2 regions of the Streptomyces sp. NPDC057694 genome follow, and region 2 is predicted to be linked to the other one. Evidence: riboswitches for the same ligand, from Rfam matches in the RefSeq annotation. Region 2 holds a riboswitch; the other holds the start of a gene.
The links. A riboswitch is a leader RNA that binds a small molecule or an ion and turns the genes downstream of it on or off. The one in region 2 is predicted to bind cobalamin.
Positions count from the first base shown of each region.

Region 1: linked by a shared signal. The riboswitch ahead of ACFVDP_RS08900 ((2Fe-2S) ferredoxin domain-containing protein) and the one ahead of cobN (cobaltochelatase subunit CobN) in region 2 are both predicted to bind cobalamin.

Region 1 is NZ_JBHVIX010000002.1:431,884-443,051, forward strand. Features, by position in the region: gene ACFVDP_RS08880 (methylmalonyl-CoA mutase family protein) at 1-376, shown strand, start outside; gene scpA (methylmalonyl-CoA mutase) at 373-2,568, shown strand; gene meaB (methylmalonyl Co-A mutase-associated GTPase MeaB) at 2,581-3,579, shown strand; gene ACFVDP_RS08895 ((2Fe-2S)-binding protein) at 3,608-4,285, opposite strand; gene ACFVDP_RS08900 ((2Fe-2S) ferredoxin domain-containing protein) at 4,282-4,680, opposite strand; cobalamin riboswitch at 4,742-4,864, opposite strand; gene ACFVDP_RS08905 (NUDIX domain-containing protein) at 4,893-5,369, opposite strand; gene ACFVDP_RS08910 (patatin-like phospholipase family protein) at 5,451-6,683, opposite strand; gene ACFVDP_RS08915 (anti-sigma factor family protein) at 6,821-7,969, opposite strand; gene ACFVDP_RS08920 (RNA polymerase sigma factor) at 7,966-8,493, opposite strand; gene ACFVDP_RS08925 (ABC transporter ATP-binding protein) at 8,601-9,377, opposite strand; gene ACFVDP_RS08930 (ABC transporter ATP-binding protein) at 9,367-10,215, opposite strand; gene ACFVDP_RS08935 (ABC transporter permease) at 10,219-11,073, opposite strand; gene ACFVDP_RS08940 (ABC transporter permease) at 11,091-11,168, opposite strand, start outside.
Region 2 is NZ_JBHVIX010000027.1:73,494-84,661, reverse strand. Features, by position in the region: gene ACFVDP_RS37035 (NAD(P)/FAD-dependent oxidoreductase) at 1-63, opposite strand, end outside; gene sigJ (RNA polymerase sigma factor SigJ) at 183-1,130, opposite strand; gene ACFVDP_RS37025 (polysaccharide lyase family 8 super-sandwich domain-containing protein) at 1,237-3,735, shown strand; gene cobN (cobaltochelatase subunit CobN) at 3,748-7,422, opposite strand; cobalamin riboswitch at 7,455-7,580, opposite strand; gene ACFVDP_RS37015 (cobalamin biosynthesis protein CobG) at 7,659-8,939, shown strand; gene ACFVDP_RS37010 (precorrin-8X methylmutase) at 8,954-9,610, shown strand; gene ACFVDP_RS37005 (precorrin-2 C(20)-methyltransferase) at 9,607-11,127, shown strand; gene ACFVDP_RS37000 (cobalt-precorrin-6A reductase) at 11,100-11,168, opposite strand, start outside.

The DNA of each region.
Region 1 (11,168 bases), on a different contig from region 2:
GGCCCGCTCCGACGCGCACCTCGCGGCCACCGGACAGCGCCCCCGGGTGTATCTGGCGGCGCTGGGTCCCGCCGCCGCGCACACCGCCCGCACGACCTTCGCGGCCAATCTGTTCCAGGCGGGCGGCATCGAGCCGGTGACCGACGGCTCCTTCGAGGAGAGCGGCGCGCGGGAAGCGTGCCTGTGCTCCAGTGACGCGGTCTACGCGGAGCAGGCCGAGTCCGCCGCGCGGTCCCTGCGGGAGGCGGGCGCCCGGCACGTGTTCCTCGCGGGCCGACCGGGTACCACCGCCGCCCCCGACAGCTTCGTCTTCGCCGGCTGCGACGCCGTCGACGTACTCAGCGCCACGCTCGACCGCATGGGAGTGTCCCGATGACCGCCCCTGACGCCTCCGGAGTCCCCGACTTCTCGACGATCGGCCTCGGCAGCCCCGCGCCGGGCACCGCGACGCAGGAGTGGCGCAGCGCCCTCAAGCGCGCGGGCGACGGCGCCGACCCGCTGTGGGAGACGCCCGAGGGCATCTCCGTCAAGCCGCTGTACACCGGTGAGGACCTGGAGGGCCTGGACTTCCTCGGCACGTACCCGGGTGTCGCCCCGTACCTGCGCGGCCCCTACCCGACGATGTACGTCAATCAGCCCTGGACGATCCGTCAGTACGCGGGTTTCTCCACGGCCGAGGAGTCCAACGCGTTCTACCGGCGCAATCTCGCCGCCGGTCAGAAGGGCCTGTCCGTCGCCTTCGACCTGCCGACGCACCGCGGCTACGACAGCGACCACCCGCGGGTGACGGGCGACGTCGGCATGGCGGGCGTGGCCATCGACTCGATCTACGACATGCGGCAGCTCTTCGACGGCATCCCGCTGGACAAGATGACCGTGTCGATGACGATGAACGGCGCGGTGCTGCCCGTGCTCGCGCTGTACATCGTGGCGGCCGAGGAACAGGGCGTGCCGCCGGAGAAGCTGGCCGGGACCATTCAGAACGACATCCTCAAGGAGTTCATGGTCCGCAACACCTACATCTATCCGCCGAAGCCGTCGATGCGGATCATCTCCGACATCTTCGCCTACACGTCGCAGCGGATGCCGCGCTACAACTCGATCTCCATCTCCGGCTATCACATCCAGGAGGCGGGTGCGACGGCCGATCTGGAGCTGGCGTACACCCTCGCGGACGGCGTGGAGTACATCCGGGCGGGCCGGGAGGCGGGGCTCGACGTCGACGCGTTCGCGCCGCGTCTGAGCTTCTTCTGGGCGATCGGGATGAACTTCTTCATGGAGGTCGCCAAGCTGCGCGCGGCGCGCCTGCTGTGGGCGAAGCTCGTGAAGCAGTTCGACCCGAAGAACTCCAAGTCCCTTTCGCTGCGCACCCATTCGCAGACATCGGGCTGGTCGCTGACGGCGCAGGACGTGTTCAACAACGTCACGCGTACCTGCGTGGAGGCGATGGCAGCGACGCAGGGCCACACCCAGTCGCTGCACACGAACGCGCTCGACGAGGCGCTCGCGCTGCCCACCGACTTCTCGGCGCGCATCGCCCGCAACACCCAGCTGCTCATCCAGCAGGAGTCGGGCACCACACGGGTCATCGACCCGTGGGGCGGCAGCGCGTACGTGGAGAAGCTGACCTACGACCTCGCGCGCCGTGCCTGGCAGCACATCCAGGAGGTCGAGGAGGCGGGCGGCATGGCCAAGGCCATCGACGCGGGCATCCCGAAGCTGCGCATCGAGGAGGCGGCCGCGCGCACGCAGGCGCGGATCGACTCCGGACGGCAGCCCGTCATCGGCGTCAACAAGTACCGCGTCGACTCGGACGAGGAGATCGACGTCCTCAAGGTCGACAACTCCTCGGTGCGCTCCCAGCAGATCGCCAAACTGCGCCGGCTGCGCGAGGAGCGGGACGAGACGGCCTGCCAGGAGGCGCTCGACGCGCTGACGAGGGCGGCGGACGGTGACGGCAATCTCCTGGAGCTCGCGGTGCGTGCGGCGCGCGCGATGGCGACGGTCGGCGAGATCTCGGACGCGCTGGAGAAGGTCTACGGCCGGCACGCGGGGCAGATCCGTACGATCTCCGGTGTGTACCGCAACGAAGCAGGGGAGTCCGGATCCGTGGACCGGACCCGCGGCCGCGTCGACGAGTTCGCCGAGGCCGAGGGGCGCCGGCCGCGCATCCTCGTCGCCAAGATGGGCCAGGACGGGCACGACCGCGGCCAGAAGGTGATCGCGACGGCCTTCGCCGACCTGGGCTTCGACGTCGACGTCGGCCCGCTGTTCCAGACCCCGGGCGAGGTGGCGCGGCAGGCCGTCGAGGCGGACGTGCACATCGTCGGGGTGTCGTCGCTCGCCGCCGGGCACCTCACCCTCGTACCGGCGCTGCGCGAGGCGCTCGCCGAGGAGGGACGCGAGGACATCATGATCGTGGTGGGCGGGGTGATTCCGCCGCAGGACGTGCCCACGCTCCTGGAGATGGGCGCGGCGGCCGTGTTCCCGCCCGGCACCGTGATCCCGGACGCCGCCCACGACCTGGTGTCGCGCCTGGCGGCGAACCTCGGGCACGGCGACGAGTGAGCCGGTGACGGTGTGCCCATCGATCTCGATACGTACGTCAAGGGTGTCCTCGCCGGGAAGCGGGCGGTCGTCGCGCGGGCGATCACGCTCGTCGAGTCCACCCGCCCCCAGCACCGGCGGCTCGCACAGGAGTTGCTGACCGAGCTGCTCCCGTACAGCGGCCGGGCCCGCCGGATCGGCGTCAGCGGGGTGCCGGGGGTGGGGAAGTCGACGTTCATCGACGCGTTCGGCACCCTGCTGACCGGGCTCGGCCACCGGGTGGCCGTGCTCGCGGTCGATCCGTCGTCCAGCCGGACGGGCGGTTCCATCCTGGGCGACAAGACGCGGATGGAGCGGCTGGCGGTCGATCCGGCCGCCTTCGTACGCCCCTCCCCCACGGCCGGGACGCTCGGGGGTGTCGCGAAGGCGACCCGGGAGTCGATCGTCGTCATGGAGGCCGCCGGGTACGACGTCGTCCTGGTGGAGACGGTCGGCGTGGGCCAGTCGGAGACGGCTGTCGCGAACATGGTCGACACGTTTCTGCTGCTGTCGCTGGCGCGGACCGGCGACCAGTTGCAGGGCATCAAGAAGGGTGTCCTGGAGCTGGCCGACGTCATCGCGGTGAACAAGGCCGACGGGCCGCACGAGCGTGACGCGCGGTCGGCGGCGCGGGAACTGTCGGGCGCGCTGCGGCTGATGCACGGCAAGGACGCGTTCTGGACGCCTCCTGTGCTGTGGTGCAGCGCCCGTGAGGAGAGCGGGCTCGACCAGGTCTGGGAGCGGATCGAGCAGCACCGTTCGCTCCTCGACTCGACGGGGCGGCTCGCCGAGCGGCGCCGTACGCAGCAGGTGGACTGGACCTGGACGATGGTGCGCGACGAGCTTCTCGGCCGGCTGCACGCCGATCCCGCGGTGCGGGCCGTGACGCCCGGTCTGGAGCAGCGGGTCAGGGACGGCGAGCTCACCGCGACACTGGCCGCCGAGCGGATCCTGGACGCGTTCCAGGAGCGGGACACGCGGGTCGGGGACTGATCCGCCCTGCTGCCCGGCCCGCGGTCGGTCACGGGGTCAGGCAGCAGTCCCCGCACTTCCCGCCGCCCGGGGCCCGGTAGTAGAGGCAGCAGCTGTTGCGGCGGAAGGTCGGACCGGGCCCGGTGATCCGGCCGGTGCCGCGCAGCCGGCCCGTGTCCAGCAGTTCCCGCGTCAGGCGGGTGAGCGGGCCGCGCAGGGCGGGCCGGGTTCTCAGCAGTTGCGCCGCCGAACCGACCAGCGCGGACGCGGAGTTGCCGGCCAGCAGGCCCGGTGCCACCTTCACCGTGAGGCCGCGCTCGACCTCCCTCAGCACGCCGTCGGCCTCCGCGAGGACGGCTTCCAGGGGCGACGGCAGGCGGGCGGCGAGCCGTCCCCGCGGGCCGACAAGGCGCAGGTCCGTCCCGTCACCGGACCACTCCACGCCGCTCATCGTCGGCACGATCCCGTGCACGAGAGCGCAGGCGAGGACCGGCGACCAGAGCCGGGCCGCGAGTCCCAGGTGCGCGACGGAGACGCCGACGCGTGTCTCGGCCGTCCCGAAGCGGTCGTTGACGGCTCGGGCCCGGTCTGCGAACCCGTCGCGAAGAGCGCCGCCCCGTTCGTGGAACGGCGCGGGCGCGACGGTGTCGAGGGCGAAGAATCCACCGAGCCGCGCCACGTCGCGCAGCGCCTCGGCGACCTGCTCCGGCGGGACCTCGGCGGTCATGGCGTGAGAGGAGCGCGGCGCGGGGGCTGGATGAGATAGAGGTCGAGGATGTCGGGCCGGGCCGCGACACCGGGTCCTCCCGCCCGTACCCAGTCCGCTATGTCTTCCGTCGCGTCCCGGTCGTTGACGAGCCCGAGCCACACCGGCCGGGCACCAGCCGCCCGGCCGGCTGTCGACGGCTGTACGACGACGACGTTGGCCTGCTCGCACACGTCGAGGCATTCGGAGATCCGGACCGGGGCGATCTGGCGCAGCCGCGCGGTCTGGGCCGCGTGATCGGCGTCGACCTTGACGGTGCCGCAGCAGCAGTCGCGGCACACCACCACCCGGCACGGGACCGTCCGGTCCTCCGTCGACCCGGTCTCGTCGGTCTCGTCGGCGAGCCGCTCAGGCATGCCGCGTCCTTCCTCTCGCCGGGGAGTTCCGCCCCGGGGTGCTTCGAGGAGGCGACAGCGTGAGTCTCCTGGCTCTCGGGTCCGCGCTCGTCCCGGCCTTCCCACCCGCGCGGGGCAGTGGCTCGTCGGGATCCGCTCGCCGATCACAGTGGCGGTACCGCACCGGATTCACACCGGTTTCCTCGGGCGGCTGTCGCCCTTGTCCTCGGTCATCATGCCATCCGCGCCGACGGCCCGAGCCTGCCCATGGTCCGCAGGAGCGGCACCAGGTGGTGTTCGACCGCCGGGGCGAGCCGCAGGTCCGGGTCGTGCCCGTCGGTCCAGCGCAGGGCGGCCAGTTCGGCTGCCGGGACCGGCTCCCCGACGAGGTGCGTGGAGAAGACGGTCAGGTGCATCGGTACGCCCTCCAGCGCCGCCCGCTCCTCGACCACCGCGAGATGTTCGAGCGGCCCGGTCGAGACACCCAACTCCTCCGCGAGTTCTCGCTTCAGGGTCTCCTCCGGCCGCTCCCCCGGCTCGGGCTTGCCACCCGGCACGTAGAACACGTCCGGCGCGGCCTGCTTGCTGACGACGAGCAGCTTCCCGTCCTCGATCACGGCCGCGGCGACGACCTTCATGACCGCCGCGTCGTCCGCGCGGTCCGAGTCGTCCGCGCGCGCCGCGTGATCCGTCTGATCCCTCTGATCCATTCCTGCATTGTGCAGTGCGGCTGCCCGCCCTTTCGGCGGCGGCCCGGATCGGTGGCGGTCACACGGTCCGCCGGACGGGCCCTACGCGGCGTCGGTGCGCCACAGTTTGCCCGGGTCGTCGCCCGCTTCGTCCAGGATGATCCGGGCGTCCCGTTGGCCGAGCTTGATGGCCTCGCCGATGAACTCCGGTTCGAAGAACAGGTAGCTGAGCAGTTCGCCCCGGCTCTGTCCCGGGCCCAGGAGCGCGGCGAGGAACATCAGGTCGGGGTTGGTCAGGCGGCGCACTCCACGGAAACTGGTGTCCAGTACGTACTCCGCCTTCTCGCCGAGCTGGTCCGCCTGGCCGGGCAGTGGGCCACCGAAGAGGTACTCGATGACGGTGTACGGGCGTCCGCGCGGGCTGATCCGTTTCGCCCCGGACTCGAGCAGCTCGTCGACCTTGCCGAGCGTCCGCGTGTCCTCCACCATGCGATCGCCCATCAGGCCGGTGAGGATCTGGGCGACGACGTCCTGGACGGACGGCACGGGTTCGTCCTGGCAGTCCGTGGAGTGCGGCAGATCGCGCAACGGTGTCGTGGCGACGATCACGACGCGGCGCGCGCCGAGCGAGATCGTCGGCTTGATGGGGGCGTTGAGGCGTACACCGCCGTCCATGTACCAGCAGCCGGCCGGTCCGATCCTGACGGGCGGGAACGCCACGGGAATCGCGGCGGACGCCATCACATGGTCCTCGTTCAGGACGGTACGGGTGTAGTCCACCGCCCGGTCGGCGTCGGAGGCCGGCAGCCTCGCTGCTGCCGGTCCCTCGGCGAAGACCTCGGTACGGCCGCTGCCGAAGGCCGTCGTGGCCACGGCGACCGCCTGTACCGCGCCGTCGGCCAGGTTGGCGTGGAGCTGGTTCCAGTCCACCTTCGTCCGCAGCGTGGTCCGCAGGGGGCTCGTGTCGAGCAGGCCGGCCAGGGGCGCGCTGGACGGGTTCACCACCCTGGTCAGGCACTGCCGCAGGATCGAGGGCAGGGCCGTCAGCAGGAACGGCCTGAAGACCTGATCCTTCGTCAGTCCTTGCCAGGCCGCGACCACTTCGTCGGCGGCCTGGTGGGCGGGCAGGTGGGCGAACGAGGCGAAGAGCACCGCGTTGAGCGCTCCCGCACTGGTACCGGTGAACAACGTCGGCCGCTGCCCGAACCGGTCGAGCTCCGGCAGCAGCGTCGCCAGCATGCCGGCCTCGTACGCGCCCCGCGCCCCGCCCCCGGCGACCACGACGCCGATCTCGCCGCTCGCCGAGAATGACGCGGAAGCCTCGTTCTCCGGCATCGCCCCTCCCTGATCGGCGTCGCCCTGTCGCGGCCGAAGCGGTTCTGCGGTGTGACATCGGCCGCCGGGTCGATGCCACTACAGCGGGCGGGACGACGCAACGGGGGAACCGGCCATGCCCCATGGCCGCGCCGAGCCTAGAGACGGCTCATCGACGCCATCGCGTACAGCAGCTCGACGACGGCCGTGGGGTCGCCCTGTTGGCCCGTGGCCGCCTCTCGTGGGGCGAGATGGCCCGCCGCGACCCGGCAGAACGCCACTTCGGGCAGGACGATGTGGCTGACGCAGTTGTCCGGGCCCGCCGGGCCGTCGGCGGCGTCCAACGGCAGGTACCAGTCGCCTCCGCTCTCGCCCTCGATCTCAAGGCGCACACTGCGCGGCGACGCGTCCGGCTGTGTGAGAGGCAGCGGCGGCGACGCCAGTCCCGCCTGCCTGCGCGCCGCCAGGATCGCGGGGAGCATCTGCACGGCGACCCCGATGAGTGTCCGCAGGTGCTCGGGCACGGGAGGCGGGTACGGATGGTCCACGGCGTCCGCGATGTCGGTGGCGTGGATCCAGGTCTCGAAGGCCCGGTCGAGCAGGGCCAGGCGCAGGGGCAGGACGACGTCGTCCCCGTAGGGCACGGCGATGTCGGCCACTCCGTTGCCGCTGAACGAGCAGGTGCGGATCAGCTCGTAGGCGTGGTCCCGCCAGGCACGCCGGACAGGGTCGGGGCTCTCGTCACCGGACGCGCCGGTCGCCTCGCGGTCCTGCTCCGTCTGCTGCCACAGCGCCTTGGTCCGTGTCTCCGGATCGGACGACAGGTCCTGCGCCCGCTGCACGGGGTCCGGCAGACCCAGTGAACGGGACACCGAGCCGTCCACCGCGAGGAGATGGCCGAGTACTCCGGACACGGACGTCCGGTGGGTGGCGGAATCGTCGCCCTCGAACCACTCCAGCTGGACCGGGGACCGCCACTCCTCGTCGCTCATGTCGGCCAGCAACGAACCGAGTCGGGCGGTCTCCACGTCGTACGGCTGGGCGTAGTCGGGCACGGCGATCTGCGGCGGGCGGGCGCTCAGGCACGAGCCGAGGACCTCGGCCCGCAGCGTGGGGGCCAGGTCGAGATCCATGTGGGGATGCAGCAGTTCGAGGGAGGCGCGCAGCCGTGCCGCCTCCTCGGTGCAGGGCGCACACGCGGCGAGGTGCGCGTCGACCTCCGCCGTCTCCTGCGCGGAACAGGCGCCCAGGGCCCATGCGCCGAGCAGGTGCTCGAGGCGGGAGTGCCCGTCGAAGTCACCGCTCATCGTCCGTCCTCCCCGGCAGTGGCATCGGTACTTGCGAGCATGTTCAACCCGTCCCGGAGTCTGCGCAGTATCTCGCCCTCCGCGACGCCGAGTTCGGTCGCGGCCCGGCGGTAGTCCATCTTCTCCGTGTGCACGAGGTGGATCGCCCCTCGCATGCCCCGGTTCATCGAGCCGATGACCGCGTCCGCCCACTCGATCCGGGCCGCGGAGAGGCGGGCGTCGGGGCCCGGCGCCGCCACGCTCCCGGCGGTGCGCTCGTGTCGGTCCAGCGTCGCCATGACCAGCCAGGTGCCCAGGCGGTACCGCCCCGGGTCGAAGGCCTGGGGGTGCTGCCACAGGTGCGTGAAGACACCCACCACGAGATCGCGGGCGGCCTGCTCCTCGCCCGTCAGCCGCGCCGCCACTGAGTGAAGCATGCGGGCGTAGCGGTCGTAGACCTCGCCGAGCACCGCGGCCTCGCCCCGGACCAGCCGAATCTGGACCTGCCGTTCCCACCGTGCCGCGTCGTCGACCGGGTCGACCATGCCCCTCCTCGGGTCTTTCACGTGCTGCCGCACACACCAACGTACCCAGTGAATGTTGTCATGCGACAACTCGCCCGCGCATGAACTGTATTGATCGATGAGGGAGTTCAGTCGGATCGTTCCTGATCCCTCTGTGCGGCGGCGAGGCGGGGGACGGCGTCGCGCAGGGCGCGGGTGGCGGGGTGTTGAGGGTTCCGGAGTACGTCGGTGAGGTCGCCCTCCTCCACGACGCGGCCGTGGTGCAGGACGAGTACGCGCGGGCAGAGCTGCTCCACCACCGCGAGGTCGTGGGAGATCAGCAGGCAGGAGAGCCGGTGCTCGGTGCGCAGGCGGCGGAGCAGGTCGAGGATGCGGGCCTGGACGGTGGTGTCCAGGGCGCTGGTCGGTTCGTCCAGGATCAGGAAGCGCGGCCGCACGGCAAGGGCGCGGGCGATCGCCGCACGCTGGCGCTGCCCGCCGGAGAGCTGGTGCGGGTAGCGCGCGGCGTGCTCGGCTGTCAGGCCCACGTCGGCGAGGAGTTCGGAGACGCGGTCCTGCTCGGTGCCGCGCGGCACCATCCGGTGGGCCCGCAGCACCTCGCCGATCGCCCTGCCCACCCGCATCCGCGGATCGAGCGCGCCCTCGGTGTCCTGGACGACGATCTGTACGGCACGGCGGTACGAGCGCGGCCACCGCGTGCCGTCGAGGTCGACGCCGCGGAAACGCACCGCGCCGCTCGTCGGTGCCACCAGGCCCAGCAGGCAACGGGCCACCGTCGTCTTGCCCGAGCCGCTCTCGCCGATCAGTCCCAGGCCGAACGGGCCCTCGGGCAGGGTCAGGTTCACCCGGTCCACCACGGTCGTGCCGCCGTACGCGACGGTCAACTCGCGTGCCTCAAGCACCATCGTCGGGCCCTTCGTCGGGTGCGTCTGTCGGACCGGGCACCGGCCGCCCGCCCAGTCGCGGTGCCGCCGCCAGCAACTGCCTGGTGCGCTCGGCGTGCGGTGCGGTGACCAGGTCGGCGGCGGGTCGGTCCTCGATCACGCGTCCTCGGTGCAGCACGGCGATGCGGTCGCACAGCCTGGCCAGCAGTGCGAGGTCGTGGCTGATGAAGAGCACAGCCGTGCCGTGTTCCGCGCGCAGGTCCGTCAGCAGGGTGCAGATCTGCGCCTGGGCCCGCACGTCCAGCGCGCTGGTCGGTTCGTCGGCGATGAGCAGTCGCGTACCGAGTGCCGACGCCAGGGCGATCGCCACGCGCTGAAGCTGTCCGCCGGAGAGCTGGTGCGGGTAGCGGGTGAGGTGGGTGGCGGGCAGCCCCACGCGCTCCAGTGCGGCCGCGGCGCGGCGCCGGGCCCCGGCGCGGCTGCGTCCGTGCAGGCGCAGCGCGCGCAGCACTGTCACACCCACCGGCAGTACCGGGTTGAAGGCGGCGGCCGGGTTCTGCGGGACGAGTGTCATCGTGGAGCCGCGCAGCTGCCGCAATCGTCGTTCCGGCAGCGACAGCAGCTCCTCGCCGGCCAGCCGGATGCTGCCGGACACGTGAGCACCCGCGCGTCGCGTGAGTCCCAGCACCGTCAGCCCGACCGTCGTCTTCCCCGCTCCGCTCTCCCCCGCCAGGCCCAGGAACTCACCCTCTTCCAGAGACAGTTCATCGACACGGACCACGGGTTCGACGTCCGCGGCGCCGAATCTGACGTGTACGTCGCGCAGTTGCAGCCATGCGGTGTCCTGGACGGTGACCACTGCTCAAGCCCGCTGGGTGGGCCGCGGGACGTGACGGGGGTCGAGGCGGTCGCGCAGGACGTCGCCGATCAGGAAGCACACGCCCGCGACCAGCATGATGGCGAGGCCGGGAAAGGTGCCGATCCACCACTGGGTGGTGAAGTAGTTCTGCGACTGCTCCACCATCAGGCCCCAGTCGGGGGTCGGCGGCTGCGGGCCGAGGCCGAGGAAGGACAGTCCGGAGGCGACGAGCAGCACTCCGCCGACGTCGGTCGACGCCTGGACCAGGAGCGGGGTCGAGGCGTTGGGCAGGACGTGGCGGACGAGGGTGCGTCGGTGTCCGAGGCCGAGGGTCCGGCACGCCTCGATGTACGGGCGGCCGACGACCGACGCGGTCTCCCCGCGCACCAGCCGGGCGTACCAGGGCCACCACGTCACGGTCAGCGCGACGGTCAGTCCCACCGGACCGGGTGCCAGCACCGTGGCCAGGGCCAGGGCGAGCAGCAGGGCGGGCACGGCCAGGAAGACATCGGTGAGGCGCATGAGCAGTTCGTCGAACCAGCCGCCGAAGTAGCCGGCCACCACACCGATCGCGGTGCCCGCGACCAGCGAGGTCGTGACCACGGCCACCGCGACGAGCGGCCCGATGCGTGCGCCGTACAGCACGCGGGAGAAGACGTCGCGGCCCAGTTCGTCAGTGCCGAACCAGTGCGTCGCGGAGGGTGGGCGCAGGATCTGCGCGGTCTCGGCGGCGCCGGTCGCGTCCGCCGGGTACGGGGCCAGGACCGGTGCGAACAGGGCCACGAGCGCAATGAGCGCCACTCCCCCGAGGGCCACGACCAGTGCCGTCCGGCCGCTGTCGGTGCGACGCGCCTTCACCGTCACCCCACCCCGCCTCACCGCAGTGCGACGCGCGGGTCGAGGGCGGCCTGTGCCAGGTCGACGGCCAGGTTCGCGGCGAGGTAGAGCAGGGC
Region 2 (11,168 bases):
GCGGCCGGCGGCGATGGCTCCGGTGTAGCCGGCGCCGAGGACGACGATGCGGTGCTGCTGCATGGCGGGCTCCTACAGGCTCTGGCCGCCCCCGTTCCGGGCGGGCTCGCCTCTTGAACCGGACAGCCCCGCGTTTCCTGACACCACCACGACGTGACCCGCGTCACATCATGTCGGGGCGCTCAGAGGAACGCCGCGAGCACCGGCTCCCCGTGGTCCGTGGCCGCCCAGGTGCGCGTGGCGCGCTCCAGCTTGTCGGGGTTGACCTGGCTGCGGAACGAGACGATGCCGCCGTCCCCGAACTCCGGGCACATGACGCCCACGACCCGGCCGTCGAGAACGGCGACGACCGCGACCGTGCCGTTGGCCGTCGTGACGTACACGTCGGGCGAGCCGCCGACCAGGTCCCGCTTGGACCTGGCGGGCTTGAACAGACCCCGCATGAACGTCGCGACCGCCTTCGCGCCCACGAACGCGCTCGCCCGCGCAGGCACCTTCCCGCCACCGTCGCCGATCGCGGTGACGTCCTGGGTGAGGAGCGCGACCAGGGGCTCGGTGCGGCCACTGGTGGCGGCCGCCAGGAACTCCTCCACGACGCGCCGGGCGGCGGCCTCGTCGATCTCGGTGCGGGCCCGGCCGTCGGCGACGTGCTTCCGGGCGCGGTGGAAGGTCTGCTGGCTGGCGGCCTCGCTGATGTCGAGGATCTCGGCGATCTCCCGGTGGGAGTACGCGAACGCCTCTTTGAGGACGTACACCGCCCGCTCGTTCGGGCTCAGCCGCTCCAGGAGCACGAGGACGGCGTACGAGACCGAGTCGCGCTGCTCGGCGGTGGCGGCCGGGCCGAGCATCGGGTCACCGGCGAGCAGCGGCTCCGGCAGCCAGGCGCCGACGTACGTCTCGCGGCGGGCGCGGGCCGAGGTCAGCTGGGTGAGGCAGTGATTGGTGAGCACCTTGGTCAGCCAGGCCTCGGGCACCTCGATCCGCCCGATGTCGGCGGCCTGCCAGCGCAGATACGTCTCCTGCACGGCGTCCTCTGCCTCGCTCGCCGAGCCGAGCAGGCGGTAGCCGATGGCTTCCAGGCGGGGCCTTGCGGCCTCGAAGCGGTCCACGTCGCGCACGGTCACGGCCATGGCACCGGATCCTAACCCGCACCCTTGTCTCCTCCCAGCCCGTCTGCTTGACTCCCGCCGCCGCTCACCTGCCCCGTCCCGTCCCCTCACGTCGTGGAGGAAGCCGATGGAGATCACCCGCAGACGACTGCTCGGAGTGCTGGCGGCGAGCGGGGTGCTCGCCGCCGTCCCCGCCGGTCCGGCGAGCGCCGACGAGACGGCGGACGGAGTGGCACGGCTGCTCGCGAACACGATCGGTGTCTTCGCGGGCACCGAGGAGGCCAACTCCCGTACGGAGACGGCCGCCAAGGTCGCGGCGGTCGAGCGGACGGCGCGGGCGAACCTGGCGTCGTGGGACGCGGCGAACGGCGAGGACGAGCTGTTCGCCGGTGTCCCTCTCGGCACCAGCGACCCGAACCTCTCCACCACCTACCAGCGCCTGTACGAGATAGCCCTGGCGACCCGCACCCCGGCCGTCTCCGGTGACCTGTACGGGAGTTCGGCGGTCCAGCGGCGCGTCGTGGACGGCCTGTCCTGGCTGCACACGCACTTCTACGGCGACCAGTCCCAGGGCTACTACGGCAACTGGTTCACCTGGGAGATCGGCATATCCCAGTACGTCACCCGCACGCTCGTCCTGCTCGCCGGCACCGACAGCGCCTCCGCCGCCCTGACCGGCGCCTACGTCGACTCCATGGACGCGTATCTGCGCAACGGCAAGGACGGCGACGTCGACCTCGACTCGCGGTTTCACACCGGCGCCAACCTCGCCGACATCACCACGAACCGCATCCTCCAGGGCGCACTCGTCGGCGGCGGTGTCGGCGGGGCCCGCATCACCAAAGCCCTCACCGACCAGCTGACCGTCTTCGCGACCATCGACCCGTACGCGCTTCGGCACGGGGTGACGGACGGCCATTACGCCGACGGGTCCTTCATCCAGCACGCGTCGGTCGCGTACACGGGCTCGTACGGGAAGGGCCTGCTCAGCCGGGTCGTGCAGACCCTGAAGATCCTCGACGGGACGGGCTTCGCGAACGGCGCCGAGCTGGTGCCCGTCATCGACGGATGGGTGCGGAACGGCTTCGCTCCGCTGATCTTCGAGGGCTGGATGATGGAGGCCGTGAAGGGGCGCTCGGTCTCCCGCACCGGCACCGGGTACGCCGACGTGGCCACGGTCGTCGAGGCGGTGGTCGATCTGGCCTCGCTCGCGACGGGCGACCGGGCGACGGCCCTCGCCGGGTACGTGAAGCACGTCCGGGCCACGTCCCGCGCCGCGCTCGACCCCGCGACGTTCGTGTCGCCGCTGAGCGTCGTCCGCTACACCGCGATCCTCGCCGACACCTCGGTGCCCGCCGCCGACCTCAACCCGCCGGCCCGCTCCGTCGCCTTCAACGCCATGGACCGCACGGTGCACCGGCGGCCCGGCTACGCGTTCGCGCTGTCCCGCAGCTCACGGCGGATCAGCAAGTACGAGTACATGAGCGGCGAGAACCTGCTGCCCTGGTTCCAGGGCGACGGCGCCCACCACCTCTACCTCTCCGGCCAGGACCAGACGCAGGCGTTCGGCGTCGACTACTTCACGACGGTCTCCCCGTACGGCCTGGCGGGCGTGACGGCCCCGGTCGAACTCCGGCGCTCCGTACCGGAGTCGTACGACGGAGACCTCTTCTACGACAACCCGTCGCACCCCCTGAACTTCACGGCGTCGTCCGAGTCGCAGAACAAGTACGTGTACTTCCCGACGGCGACGCAGGCGTACTCGGGCGGGGCCGTGCTCGACGGCGTGTACGGCGCGGCGGGCTGGGTGGCCTCGGACGACGTGCCGTGGCGCGACAAGCGGGCCGGGATCCTCCCCGACGACTTCGTCGCCTACCGCGCCGCACGAGCGACCCGTTCCTGGTTCCTCTTCGACGACGAGATCGTGGTCGTCTCGGCGGGCGTCGGGGACGCGCCGGGCGGCGGCCGGGCCGTGACGACGACGGTCGACGCGCGGATCGCCGCCGCGGGCGACCGGGTCGCGGTCACCGGCGGCGACGGCTGGACCCACTGGGCCAACACCACGCAGAACGTGTCCGTCGGCTACCTGCGCCTCGCGGGCCCGGCACCGAAGCCCCGCCTCGCCACGGTGACCCGCAGCCGCCGCACCGTCCGCACCACGAACCCGGACACACCGGTGACCAAACAGGTCTTCTCCCTGACGCTGGAACACCCGGCAGACGCCCGACCCACCTCGTTCGCCTACGCGTTGCTCCCGAACGCCCCCGCACGAAGGCCGCACACCCCGGTCCGCCTCCTGTCCAACACCCCGCACCTCCAGGCGGTCCACCACCCCGCCCTCGCCCTGACCACCGCCAACACCTTCACGCCCGGCACCCACCGCACGGCGGGCCTGACGGTGCAGGGCCCGGCATCGGTCCTGGTACGCCGGGAGAAGACGGTCACCGTCGCGGTCGCGGACCCCACGACGACCCGCGACACGATCACGGTGCTGCTGCCCGGCCGCCCCCTGCGCAAGATCTCCGGCGACGAGGCGATACACGTGAGCCGGGCCCCCGGCGGGACCCGGCTCGACGTGAACACGCGGCACGCTTACGGGCGGAGCTTCACGGTGACGCTCCGCTAGAACCTGCCGGGTTCAGGACTCGTCCGCCTCCAGGTCGCCCTCGGTCTCCAGGTACACCTGGCGCAGGGCCTCCAGGACCTGGGGGTCCGGCTTCTCCCACATGCCGCGGGACTCGGCTTCCAGGAGGCGTTCGGCGATGCCGTGCAGGGCCCAGGGGTTGGCCTCGGAGAGGAACTGGCGGTTCGTCTCGTCGAGGACGTACGTCTCCGTGAGCTTGTCGTACATCCAGTCGGCGATGACGCCGGTCGTGGCGTCGTAGCCGAACAGGTAGTCCACGGTGGCGGCGAGTTCGAAGGCACCCTTGTAGCCGTGGCGGCGCATCGCCTCGATCCACTTCGGGTTCACGACGCGGGCCCGGAACACCCGGCTCGTCTCCTCGACGAGCGTGCGCGTCTTGACCGTCTCGGGGCGCGTCGAGTCGCCGATGTACGCCTCGGGGGCCGTGCCGCGCAGCGCGCGCACGGTGGCGACCATGCCGCCGTGGTACTGGAAGTAGTCGTCGGAGTCGGCGATGTCGTGCTCGCGGGTGTCCGTGTTCTTGGCGGCGACCGCGATCCGCTTGTACGCCGTCTCCATCTCGCCCCGGGCCGCCTTGCCGTCGAGGCCGCGGCCGTACGCGTAACCGCCCCACACCGTGTACACCTCGGCGAGGTCGGCGTCGGTGCGCCAGTCCTTGGAGTCGATCAGCTGGAGCAGGCCCGCGCCGTACGTGCCCGGGCGGGAGCCGAAGATGCGGGTGGTGGCCCGGCGCTCGTCACCGTGCTCGGCGAGGTCGGCCTGCGCGTGGGCGCGGACGTGGTTGTGCTCGTCCGGCTCGTCCAGCGAGGCCGCGAGGCGCACCGCGTCGTCCAGCAGGCCGATGGTGTGCGGGAACGCGTCGCGGAAGAAGCCGGAGATGCGCAGCGTCACGTCGATGCGGGGGCGGCCCAACTCCTCGTACGGGATCGCCTCCAGGCCCGTGACGCGGCGCGAGGCGTCGTCCCAGACGGGGCGGATGCCGAGCAGCGCGAACGCCTCGGCGATGTCGTCACCCGCCGTACGCATCGCACTGGTACCCCAGAGGGACAGCCCGACGGAGGTCGGGTACTCCCCGCCGTTGTCCTGCTTGTACCGGTCCACCAGCGACTCGGCCAGCGCCTGTCCCGTCTCCCACGCAAGGCGGGAGGGAACGGCCTTCGGGTCGACCGAGTAGAAGTTCCGCCCGGTCGGGAGGACGTTCACCAGCCCGCGCAGCGGGGATCCCGAGGGCCCGGCGGGCACGAACCGTCCCTCCAACGCCCGTACGGAGTTGTCGAGTTCGGCGGTGGTGGCGTCGAGACGGGGGACGACTTCGCGGGCGGCGAAGGTCAGGATGTCAGCAACCAAATCCAGCCCCTCCGGCGATTGAGGAGCGGGGTCCGGGGCAGAGCCCCGTGACGCCAGCGCAATCGCCGCCGGAACCGCTTCGGGCGACCAGTCGGCGGCCTCCATCGCCTCGACCAGGCCCCGGGCCGCCGACTCAGCGGCATCAGCATCAGTACGGGTCGCCTTCGACTCGTCCAGCCCCAAAGCCTCCCGCAACCCCGGCAGAGCCTGACTCCCGCCCCAGATCTGCCGCGCCCGCAAAATGGCGAGAACCAGATTGACCCGGTCGGCACCGCCCGGCGCCTGCCCGAGCACATGCAGCCCGTCGCGGATCTGCGCGTCCTTGACCTCGCACAGCCACCCGTCGACGTGCAGCAGGAAGTCGTCGAACCCGTCGTCGTCGGGCCGCGCCTCCAGGCCCAGGTCGTGGTCGAGCTTCGCGGCCTGGATCAGCGTCCAGATCTGGGCCCGGATCGCGGGCAGCTTCGCCGGGTCCATGGACGCGATCTGCGCGTACTCGTCGAGGAGTTGCTCCAGGCGCGCGATGTCACCGTAGGAGTCGGCGCGCGCCATCGGCGGCACCAGGTGATCGATGAGCGTGGCGTGCACCCGGCGCTTGGCCTGGGTGCCCTCGCCCGGGTCGTTGACCAGGAACGGGTACACCAGCGGCAGGTCCCCGAGGGCCGCGTCGGGAGCGCACGCGGCGGACAGGCCGGCGTTCTTGCCGGGCAGCCACTCCAGGTTGCCGTGCTTGCCGAGGTGGATCATCGCGTCGGCGCCGAACCCGCCGTCGTCGGCGGAGGCCGCGATCCAGCGGTAGGCCGCCAAGTAGTGGTGGGACGGCGGGAGATCGGGGTCGTGGTAGATCGCGATCGGGTTCTCGCCGAAGCCGCGCGGCGGCTGGATGAGGATCAGCAGGTTCCCGCGCCGCAGCGCCGCGAGCACGATGTCGCCCTCGGGGTTGCGGGAGCGGTCGAGGAACATCTCGCCGGGCGGCGGGCCCCAGTGCCGCTCGACACCGTCCCGCAGCTCCTGCGGCAGCGTCACGTACCAGCGCTTGTAGTCGGCGGCCGGGATGCGGACCGGGTTCTTCGCGAGCTGTTCCTCGGTCAGCCACTCCTGGTCGTGGCCGCCCGCGTCGATGAGCGCGCGGATCAGTTCGTCGCCGTCGCCGGAGGCGAGGCCGGGGATCCCGTCGGTGTCCCCGAAGTCGTAGCCCTCGTCGATCAGCCGCTTGAGCAGCACGATCGCGGAGGCGGGGGTGTCCAGGCCCACCGCGTTGCCGATCCGGGAGTGCTTGGTCGGGTACGCGGACAGGACGAGCGCCAGCTTCTTGTCCCGGGCCGGTATGTGCCGCAGGCGGGCGTGGCGGACGGCGATCCCGGCGACGCGGGCGGCGCGCTCGGGGTCGCCGATGTAGGCGGGCAGCCCGTCCTCGTCGATCTCCTTGAAGGAGAACGGGACGGTGATCAGCCGGCCGTCGAACTCCGGCACCGCGATCTGCGTGGCGGCGTCGAGCGGCGATACGCCCTCGTCGTTCGCCTCCCAGTCGGCGCGGGACGAGGTCAGGCACAGCGCCTGGAGGATCGGCACGTCGAGGCCGGTGAGCGCGCCCGCGTCCCAGGCCTCGTCGTCGCCGCCCGCGCTCGCCTCGGCGGGGCGGGTGCCGCCCGCCGCGAGGACGGTGGTGACGATGGCGTCGGCGCCGGTCAGCGCTTCGATCAGCTCGGGCTCGGGGGTGCGCAGCGACGCCACGTACAGCGGCAGCGGGCGGGCGCCGGACGCCTCGATCGCGTCGCACAGGGTGTGCACGAAGGCGGTGTTGCCGCTCATGTGGTGGGCGCGGTAGTAGAGCACGGCGACCGTGGGGCCGCCGGCCTGCGACGCGGGCCGGTCCAGGGCGCCCCAGGAGGGCGCGGGCTGCGGCGGCTCGAAGCCGTGGCCGGTGAGCAGCACGGTGTCGGAGAGGAAGCGGGCGAGCTGCTCCAGGTTCGCCGGGCCGCCGTGCGCCAGGTACTTGTGGGCCTCGGCGGCGATGCCGACGGGCACCGTGGAGGCCGCCATCAGCTGGGCGTCCGGCGCCTGTTCACCGGTGAGGACGACCAGCGGCACCCCGGCGGCGGTCAGCCGGTCGATGCCGTCCTGCCAGGCGCGGACCCCGCCCAGGAGCCGGACGACGACCAGGCCCGCGCCGTCGAGCAGCGCGTCGAGATCGTGCTCGACGCTGATCCGGGAGGGGTTCGCGAAGCGGTACTCGACCGGGGTGTCCTCCGCGGCGTTCGCCGCTCGGGCGCTGAGCAGGTCGGTGTCGGAGGTCGACAGGAGCAGCAGCTGCTGGGGCATGCGTCGGCTGGCCTTCCTCGGGGTGTCCGCGCCCCGGGTGGTCGTTCGACGGCAGGAGTTCCTGGCTCATCCCGTGCCGGGCACGGGACTCACAGTGGCGGGACCGCGCCGGATTCGCACCGGCTTCCTCCCCTGTCGCCGTCGCTGGCGATGTTGGTCTGTGCGGCCATCGTACGGGGCCGGTGCGCACCCCGGTACGGGGCGCTCGTCACAGCCCCATGGGTATGCTCCCCGGCATGTCCCCCACCCACATATCCGCTGATCCCGCCCGGGGCGACGCCTGCCCGGGCGCGCTGCGGCTGCACGCGGCGGACGACGGTTTCCTGGCGCGGGTGCGGATTCCCGGCGGGGTGCTGACGGTGACGCAGGCGCGGGCGCTGGGCGCTCTCGCGGGGCGGCTCGGGGACGGCGTGCTCCATCTCACCTCGCGGGGAAACGTTCAGCTGCGCGGGCTGCGGGACGGCTGCGGCGGCGAGTTGGCGGACGCTCTGAGCGCGGCCGGGCTGCTGCCGTCGCCCGCGCACGAGCGGGTCCGCAATGTGGTCGCCTCACCCATGTCGGGGCTCGACGGGGGCGGGCACGTCGACGTACGCGGGTGGCTGCGCGGGCTCGACGCGGCGCTGATCGCGAGTTCCGTCACGCCCGAACTGTCCGGACGGTTCCTTTTCGCGCTGGACGACGGTCGCGGGGATGTCGCCGGGCTCGGCCCGGATGTCCTTCTTCGGGGGCTGCCCGGGGGCGACGGGCTCCTCTCCGTCGGGGGTGTGGCGTTCCGGGTGCCGTACGAGGACGCTGCGCGGGCTGCTGTGAGCGCGGCTGAAGTCTTTGTGGAGGCGGCCAGGGAGGTCTCCGATCGCCGGGTGTGGCGCGTCTCTGAACTCGGCTTGCCCGAAGGCGAGTTGACGGCCCGCCTGTCCCGTCGCCTGGGACTGCGCCCCGTAGGGGCGCGGGGAACTGCGCGACCAGCCACGACGAACGCGCACCCGACGACGGGCACGGGGCTCCGCCCCGGACCCCGCTCCTCAAACGCCGGAGGGGCTGAATGTGCCGGACCCGGCGTGGAAGAGCGCCCCGTAGGGGCGCGGGGAACTGCGCGACCAGCCACGACGAACGCGCACCCGACGACAACCGGCATCGCCCTCCCCTTCGGTACGGCCACCCCCGACCAGTGGGCGGACCTCGTAGCCCGCGCCGCAGAACTCCCCGCACAAGAACTCCGCGTCACCCCCTGGCGCCGCATCGTCATCCCCGGCGCCACCGAAGAGGAACAGCACCCCGAAACCCCCTGGACCCGCGTAGGCGCCTGCATCGGCAGCCCGGGCTGCGCCAAGTCCCACACCGACGTCCGCGCGGACGCCACAGCCCACCTCGCCGAGGCCCACCCGACCCTGCCCACGTACTGGTCGGGCTGCGACCGCCGCTGCGGCCACCCGGCAGGGACGACGTACATCGACATCACGGCCCGCCCGGACGGCGGCTACGACACGACCACCCGCACCACCCCACAACCCAGTTGAAAGAGCCGAACCCCATGTCCCTGTACGACTACGAGAAGGACGGCGCGGCGATCTACCGCGAGTCCTTCGCCACCATCCGCGCCGAGGCCGCGGCAGGCCTCGCCGCGCTGCCCGCCGACGTCGCCCAGGTCGCGGTCCGCATGATCCACGCCTGCGGCCAGGTGGATCTCGTAGCGGACATCGCGTACTCCGCCGGGGTCGTCGCGAAGGCCCGCGAGGCACTGCGCGCGGGGGCACCGATCCTGTGCGACGCCCGGATGGTCGCGAGCGGCGTCACGCGCAAGCGGCTGCCCGCCGACAACGAAGTGATCTGCACCCTCAACGAACCCGAAGTGCCTTCCCTCGCCGCCGAGTTGGGGACCACGCGGAGCGCCGCCGCGCTGGAGCTGTGGCGTGACCGCCTGGAGGGCTCCGTCGTCGCCATCGGCAACGCCCCCACCGCCCTCTTCCACCTCCTGGAGATGATCGCGAAGGGCGCCCCGCGTCCGGCGGCGATCCTCGGCATCCCGGTCGGCTTCGTCGGCGCGGCCGAGTCGAAGGACGCGCTCGCCGCGTCCGGCCTGGGCCTGGAGCACCTGATCGTGCGGGGCCGGCGCGGCGGCAGCGCGATGACGGCGGCGGCACTGAACGCGATCGCCACCGAGGCGGAGATCCTGGAGGACCGGGCATGAGCGCCACCCCCGAGACCACGGGCAGGCTGTACGGGGTCGGGCTCGGCCCCGGCGATCCCGAACTGCTCACCGTGGCGGCCGTGAAGGCGATCGGCGAGGCCGACGTCGTCGCGTACCACTGCGCCCGGCACGGCCGGTCCATCGCCCGCTCGATCGCCGCGCCGTACTTGCGCGAGGGCCAGATCGAGGAGCGGCTGATGTATCCGCTCACCGTGGAGACGACGGACCACCCGGGCGGCTACCGGGGCGCCCTCGACGACTTCTACGCGGAGGCCGCGGCCACGCTCGCCGCGCATCTGGACGCGGGCCGCACGGTCGCGGTGCTCGCGGAGGGCGACCCGTTCTTCTACGGCTCGTACCAGCACATGCACAAGCGGCTCGCGGACCGCTACGACACGACGGTCATCCCCGGTGTCACCTCCATCAGCGCGGCGGCGGCCCGGCTCGGGGAGCCTCTGTGCGAGGACAAGGAGACGCTGACCGTCATACCGGGCACGCTGGACGAGGACGAGCTGGCGGCGCGGCTCGCGGCGGCGGACTCGGCGGTCGTGATGAAGCTGGGCCGTACCTTCACCAAGGTCCGTACGGCGCTGGAGAGTTCGGGCCGGCTCGACGACGCGCGGTATGTGGAGCGGGCGTTCATGGCGGGCGAGCGCACCGGCCGCCTCGCCGACATCGACCCGGACTCGGTCCCGTACTTCTCGGTGGCGGTGCTGCCGTCCCGGGTCGAGACCGAACCGGCCGGGGCGCCGGAGCGCGGCGAGGTCGTGGTCGTCGGCACCGGTCCGGCGGGCGCGCCCTGGCTCACCCCCGAGTCGCGCGGCGCCCTCGCGAACTGCGACGACCTTGTCGGCTACACGACGTACCTGGACCGGGTTCCGGTCCGGCCGTGGCAGCGGCGGCACGGTTCGGACAACAAGGTGGAGTCGGAGCGCGCCGAGTTCGCCCTGGACCTGGCCCGGCGCGGGCGCCGGGTGGCCGTCGTGTCGGGCGGTGACCCGGGCGTCTTCGCGATGGCGACGGCCGTGCTGGAGGTCGCCTCCGAGGAGCGGTACGCGGACCTTCCCGTACGCGTCCTGCCGGGTGTCACCGCGGCCAACGCGGCGGCGGCGAAGGCGGGCGCTCCGCTCGGCCACGACTACGCGACGATCTCCCTCTCGGACCGGCTCAAGCCGTGGGAGGTGATCGCGGAGCGGCTGCACGCGGCGGCCGCCGCGGATCTGGTGGTGGCGCTGTACAACCCCGGTTCGAAGAGCCGCACCTGGCAGGTCGCGAAGGCCCGCGAGCTGTTCCTCGAACACCGGGCGCCGGACACCCCCGTCGTGGTCGCCCGGGACGTGGGCGGCCCGGAGGAGTCGGTCCGCGTACTGGGCCTGGCCGACCTGGACCCGGCCGAGGTCGACATGCGTACGCTGCTGATCATCGGCTCGTCGCAGACGCGGGCGACGACGCGCGGCACCGGCGCCACCATCGCCTGGACGCCCCGCCGCTACCCGGAGACGCCCACGACCCGCTGAACCCAGGCGGCGGCCTCCGCCACGGTGGCCGCCACCTCCAC